Linked DNA regions of Rhizobium rhizoryzae. The protein of the gene in region 1 binds, or shares a complex with, the protein of each later gene. Links are inferred from orthologs where the notes say so. Each region holds a gene or a part of one and is shown on either strand. Other genes may lie near its edges. The genes, in order: dinB and dnaN.

Region 1 (3,235 bases):
CAGGCGGCGTCGCTGTTGGGATCGCGCTGCTCTTGTCTGCGCAGGGCCTTTGGCAGGCGGGCATTGCGCTCTTCCTGATCGGATGTGGTGTTGCGCTTGCATTTCCATTGGCCGTGGCCACGGCGATCGAACGGGGGCAGGGGCAGCCTGCGGACAATCTGGCCGCGCTATCGCTGACGCTTCTGCTTTCGAATATCGGCGTTCCACCACTCCTCGGGTTCGTTGCGGAACATGCCGGGCTTCCGGCAAGCTTTGCTGTGCTCTTGCCCTTCCTGGTCATAAGCTTCATCATGGCGCCCGTCGCTCAGGGACGGGTGCCCCGATTGCTGGCAGGGCGTGTGCCTGTTGCTGCAAATGATGGGGAAAAAGAGGTGCTGGCCGCTGTTTCGCCACAAGATGCGGCGAGGGGTTGAGGCGAGCGATGTGACGCAGTACGAGAGGGTGACCTTGGAAAATCTTGCACCAGGTGGAACCGTGATCGACCCATACAAGATGCTGGGCGTGGCGCGCGATGCAGACGGCGCAGCCATCAAAACCGCCTACCGCTCCCGCGCAAAGACAGCACATCCGGATGCAGGCGGTGATGTGGACGCATTTTCGAAGCTGACGGCATCTTATGAACTGCTGCTCGATCCCGTGCGCCGCAAGGTTTACGATGACACGGGTTATGATCCGCAACTCACCGACAGCAAGGATCTGGAGGGACTGCTGGTCCTCGACACGCTGGTCAACGAGATCATACTGGATGAGCGGGCACCCGGCAGCTTCGACCCGATTGCCGCCATGCGCCGCAAATTGACAGACCGGATCGTCAATACACGTTTTCATATTCTGGAGCTGGAGCGCCATCGCGGTCGTATTCGCAACCATATGGACCGCATGGGCAGGCGCCCGGACAGCGACGTCATAGGCCGCATGCTGACCGCCCGTTGCGATACGATTGCCGATGCCATTACCAAAGCCGAGGGTGAGATCAAGGTGATTGAACAGGCCTATTCCATGCTCGACGGCTATACCTATGAGCTGGAAGTGGAACTTCCCAAGGCTGCGGAATAATACGGAAGGGTGATCCCGGGCTGGACAGGTGGGAAGCTCGCCTGCCTGTTCGTTGGCCATAGGCAGAAAGCGGAAAAATGCCTATGTTCTCCATCCCTGTCGCGTCCGCTTGACACAGCCCGGGTTCGATAGCCAAACCGGCACAACCCCAGACTGTTCCAGACCAGTTACATGAAAAGCGGGAGTTGGGCGGACGTTTCTGTTGCTTCCTCGCTGAGGCTGGACAGCGTGACGCCGAGCAATCGCACACCCTTGCGAAACGGATAGACGGTTTCCAGAAGCGATTCCGATATGCCCAGAACTTCTGCCTCGTTCACAAAGCACAATGTTTGGGTGCGACTGCGGGTAATCTGCTGGAAATCGCTGTACTTGACCTTCACCGTGACTGTCTTGGCGGTCATGTTGCGGGCGCCACAATAGGCCCAGATCTTGGCGACAAGCAGCGCAAGTTCCGCCTTTGCAGCACCAAGGTCGCTGATATCGGCCGCGAACGTATCTTCCGAACCGATGGATTTGCGCACGCGATCCGGCTTCACCTGACGGTTGTCGATGCCCCGCGCGATACAGTAAAAATAGGGGCCGGACTTGCCGAAATGATCGGTCAGGAAGGGCAGCGATTTCGTCTTGAGGTCGCCGCCTGTATGGATGCCGAGCCGGTGCATTTTCTCCGCCGTTGCAGGACCGACGCCGTGAAACTTCTTCACCGGAAGCTGTTCCACAAATGCCGGGCCGTTGCGGGGCGTGATGACGGCCTGACCATTGGGCTTGTTCAGGTCACTCGCCATCTTGGCTAGAAACTTGTTGTAGGAGATGCCCGCCGAGGCATTCAAGCCGGTGACAGCCTTGATCTTCTGGCGGATTTCCAGAGCAATTTCCGTCGCGATCGGCATGTCCTTCAGGTTCTCGGTCACATCGAGATAGGCTTCATCCAGCGAGAGCGGCTCGATGAGCGGCGTATATTCCGCAAAGATCTCACGGATCTGCTGCGACACGGCCTTGTAGACCTCGAAGCGCGGGCGGACGAAAATGAGGTCCGGACATTTGCGCGCCGCCGTCACCGAGGGCATGGCGGAATGGACGCCGAATTTGCGCGCCTCGTAGCTGGCGGCGGCCACGACACCGCGCGCCGCTGCCCCGCCAACTGCAACCGGCTTGCCTCTCAGATCCGGGTTATCGCGCTGCTCCACAGATGCGTAGAAGGCATCCATATCGACATGGATGATCTTGCGGATCGCGTATGTCGATATCGGCGCCGCCTTGGACAACTCGACGGACTGGTTTTCTGCAGAGGTCTGCACGGCGAATTCCATCATCTCTCATGGCCGGAACAAATATGGAACATATCAGCCCTGCCTTGATGTTGGAAGACGAATTTAGCGGTTGTGGAGAATGTTCCTTCAACTCCCCATGGAAAGCAACCGAGGAGTCGCAGAGTGACGGAACCGGAGCGGGGGTCTTGTGATTGATGCGAGCCGTACATCGAGGGCTTTCCGTGACCGCTCCCATATCTTCCGATCTTCGCCGCTCCATCTATGCGCTTGCTGCGCTGAACTTCTTTCTGGCCGATGCCCGAGATGGACTGGGACCGTTTCTGGACGGATTTCTGGCCACCCGCGGATGGGAGCCCTTCACGCTGGGCCTCCTGGCGACAATCGGCGGCGTGCTCGGCATGGTCGCGACACCGCTTTTCGGCGCGCTCGTCGATGCTTCCTCTCGAAAGCGAACGCTGATCATCCTGCCCGTGGTGCTTGTGACCGCCATGGCGCTCTGGACGCTGGCCACGCCCAACAATTTCTCTGTCTTCGGCGGGCAATCGGCAACGGCTGTCGTTGGCGCGGTGATCGGGCCTGCCCTGATGGGGCTGACGCTCGGGCTCGTTGGCGAAAAACGATTCTCGGATCAAGTGTCGCGCAACGAGTTCTGGAACCATGCAGGCAATGTGTTCTCTCTTGGGGCAATCTATATCGGAAGTCTCTACTTCGGCCTGAACGGGGTCGTGGGCCTGATGTTGTTGACGGCCCTGGCGGCGATCATCGCGACATTGGCAATCAACCCTGCGCACATTGACAACCGTGTGGCGCGCGGTATGGGAGCAAAGGAGCAGGACGATGGGCCATCCGGTCTTTCCGTACTCACCCATAGCAAGGGCCTTATCCTGCTGGCGCTTGTGCTGATGATT
Region 2 (3,094 bases), 2.0 Mb from region 1 along the record:
TGCGCGCAAGAGAAAAGCAGAAAAGATTGCCGCCGCCTGGAGGCTGATCGCCGTCTCGAGCGATGGGCCGACCCGCAAGCGAGCACTTGAGGAGCGTTCCAACCCCGCCGTGGCCTACAAACGCGATGGGGCGGGCGGGATCATGTTCCAGAATGATCTGAGAAATCGTGGTCACGATCCGCTGTTGCGCATCGATAGCCTTCTCCCAACCCCGAAAGCTATGGGAGGGATCCGCGAAAAAGCGATTGGCCGCCTCTTCATGAGCGTCATGCGTGAGATAGCCCGTCGAGGACCGGTCGATCTCGTGGCTGGCGCTTGCGATTTCGACCTCGACGCCAGCCGCCTCGGCCAGGATTTCGGCTGTCTCGATGGCCTTCCGCTCGGGGCTGCTGACGATCCGCTGCAACTTGGCCACCCATGGACGTGCTGCTGCAGCAAGAACGCGTTCACGCCCAAGCGGCGACAGGCTCCAGTCAGGAACCGCAACCTGCGGGTCGATCTGCACCTGAGGATGACTGATATAGAGCCCGAACATGTCCTGATTTAATCAGGGCGCGTATAGGTCCACAACTGGGCCGGTGGCAAATTGCGCACGACAAAGTCGAAATGCTTGATGCGATACCGATCCGGCTTTGCAATGATGGGTGAAACCGGTCCATAGGTGATCTGCATCACCGGGCGGCCGTGTGGCATGCGGTCCAGCAGGTCTTCCAGAAGCCAGATCCGTTTTTCCATTGGGAAGCTCAGCATCGGGATGGCGGAGATGACAGCGTCGAACTTGCGATCCTTGAAGTCGCCAAGAATGGTCTGGAGCTCGAAAGCATCGCCGTTGACGAAGCGCACGTCCGGCATGGTCCGCATCAGATGCTGATAGAAGTCCGTCGAATACTCGATGGATACGAGATCCTGTGGCTTGATGCCCCGTTTCAGGATTGCCTTGGTGATGATGCCCGTGCCGGGACCAAGTTCAAGAACCGGAAGACCGGACTGCGGATTGATGACGCTTGCCATCCGGCGTGCTGTGACGCTGGAGGTGGGCAGGATCGCCCCAACCTGCTTGGGACCCTCCATCCATCCCTTGAAGAAACGGATTTCCTCATCGAATTTACGGCCCAGTCGTTCCTTCAGGCGCAATTCCATCAACTATCTCCCGCGAATCTATTAACCGTTCATCGCGCCGTCATGACGCAAAATCAAGAAAAAATGTCGCATCTGAAATGCGGCAGAAAAAAGGGCCGCGGCTGCGACCCTTGAAATTTAGATTAAACACGCATCGGCATCAGCACATAAAGTGCGTCATCGCCCGCCGTATCCCGTACAAGTGTCGGCGAACCCGCATCGGCAAGAAGGAAGATTGCATCCTCGCCGGAAAGTTGCGCCGTGATGTCCAGCAGATACTTGGCATTGAAGCCAATTTCCATCGGTTCGCTTTCATAGCCCACGGCGACTTCTTCCGTGGCGCTGCCGGAATCGGGATTGTTGACTGTCAGAAGCAACTGCCCATCGCTCAATGCCAGCTTGACGGCGCGGCCACGTTCGGAGGAAATCGTGGATACGCGATCGACAGCGCGGGTAAAGCTCTGGCAATCCACGCGCATTTCCTTGTCGTTTCCGGTGGGAATGACGCGCTGGTAGTCCGGAAACGTGCCATCAATCAGCTTCGACGTCATGACAATTCCGCCAAGCGTCAGCCGGATCTTGGCATCCGAAACCTCGACGGTGACGACCGCTTCGGCATCGTCCATCAACTTCTGCAGTTCGCCCACCGTCTTGCGGGGAATGATGATGCCTGGCATGCCTTCCGAACCGGAGGGCGCCTCGATATCGGCGCGAGCAAGGCGATGTCCATCGGTCGCAACGGCTCGCAGCTTCAACTGACCGCCTGTTTCGATCGTATGGAAGAAAATGCCGTTGAGGTAATAGCGCGTTTCTTCTGTCGAGATCGCGAACTGCGTGCGGTCGATCAGCATCTTCAGATCGGATGCCTTGATCTTGAAGCTATGCGTGAAACTTCCCGCCGTCAGGTCAGGGAAGTCAGCTTCGGGCAGGCATTGCAGCGAAAACTTGGAACGGCCGGACTGAACCGACATCGTGCTGCCATCCGGATTGACGGCCAGAAGAACCTCCGAACCATCGGGTAGCTTGCGCACGATTTCATAGAGAAGATGCGCCGGAACCGTCGTCGCGCCGGCCGTCTCGACCATTGCCGGAAGTTCTTCGGTGATCTCGAGATCAAGGTCCGTCGCCTTCAGCGCCAGATCATTGCCGGAAGCACGCAGCAGGACGTTGGAGAGGATAGGGATCGTGTTGCGGCGCTCCACCACCCGGTGAACGTGATTCAACGATTTCAGGAGGTTGGACCGCTCAAGAGTAATACGCATGGGATGCTACCGCTTTCGACCGTGCCGGCTTCCGGTGAGAAGCCGAATGTTATTCTCGTCCGTCAGTCTGGTCGGACGGATGTGGATCGGCAAAATGGCAGACAAAGCGGCAAAAAGGCAAGAGGCCCCTCCGATTCTCGGGTCGGAATCAAGTTGGTGCATCAACTACTCACAGCTTTCCACATGGTTGCCGCTTTTGCCTTGCCCAGCATGGGGCGCTCGCCCATAAAGACGTAACAATAATAAGGCAGGCATTGAGCAGTGACGGAAGATCGACAACAGGCGGCGAAAACCTATCGGATCGGGAACACGGCGATCCCGGCGCGACCGCTGGAACCGGCACTCTATCTCGTGGCAACTCCCATCGGCAATCTGGGTGATATCACCCTGCGCGCCTTGGAAACCTTGGCAGGTGCTGATGTGCTGGCCTGCGAGGATACACGGGTCACGCGCGTGCTGCTGGATCGTTTCGGCATTACGGGCAGGCCCTATGCCTATCATGAACACAACGCCAATGAGGCTGGACCGAAGCTTCTTGCCGCTCTGGAGGCAGGAAAATCTGTGGCGCTGGTGTCAGATGCCGGCACTCCGCTGGTTTCCGATCCGGGTTATCGCCTGGGCCAATTGGCGATCGAAGCGGGTTATCGGGTCATACCGATTCCAGGCCCCTCGGCACCGCTGGCCGCCCTTGTGGGGTCGGGCCTGCCATCGGA

The links.
Region 2: the proteins of dinB (region 1) and dnaN are in contact, whole or in part, in a solved structure (PDB 1OK7), measured with the Escherichia coli proteins. The link is inferred for Rhizobium rhizoryzae from one-to-one orthologs.

Annotation. Positions count from the first base shown.
Region 1 is NZ_CP049250.1:2,621,212-2,624,446, forward strand. The notes cover bases 245-3,157. They hold dinB (DNA polymerase IV), read right to left. Parts: upstream 2,265-3,157; coding sequence 1,224-2,264; downstream 245-1,223. Other genes in these bases: G6N80_RS18465 (MFS transporter), read left to right, coding at 245-413; G6N80_RS18470 (J domain-containing protein), read left to right, coding at 493-1,056; G6N80_RS18480 (MFS transporter), read left to right, coding at 2,522-3,157. Outside these bases: more of G6N80_RS18465, read left to right, coding at 1-244; more of G6N80_RS18480, read left to right, coding at 3,158-3,235. UniProt on the Escherichia coli protein: Poorly processive, error-prone DNA polymerase involved in translesion repair and untargeted mutagenesis. Copies undamaged DNA at stalled replication forks, which arise in vivo from mismatched or misaligned primer ends.
Region 2 is NZ_CP049250.1:669,242-672,335, reverse strand. Bases 323-3,094 are described here. They hold dnaN (DNA polymerase III subunit beta), read right to left. Parts: upstream 2,382-3,094; coding sequence 1,263-2,381; downstream 323-1,262. Other genes in these bases: rsmI (16S rRNA (cytidine(1402)-2'-O)-methyltransferase), read left to right, coding at 2,643-3,094; pmtA (phospholipid N-methyltransferase PmtA), read right to left, coding at 544-1,140; G6N80_RS09420 (histidine phosphatase family protein), read right to left, coding at 323-535. In the rest of the region: more of G6N80_RS09420, read right to left, coding at 1-322. UniProt on the Escherichia coli protein: Confers DNA tethering and processivity to DNA polymerases and other proteins. Acts as a clamp, forming a ring around DNA (a reaction catalyzed by the clamp-loading complex) which diffuses in an ATP-independent manner freely and bidirectionally along dsDNA.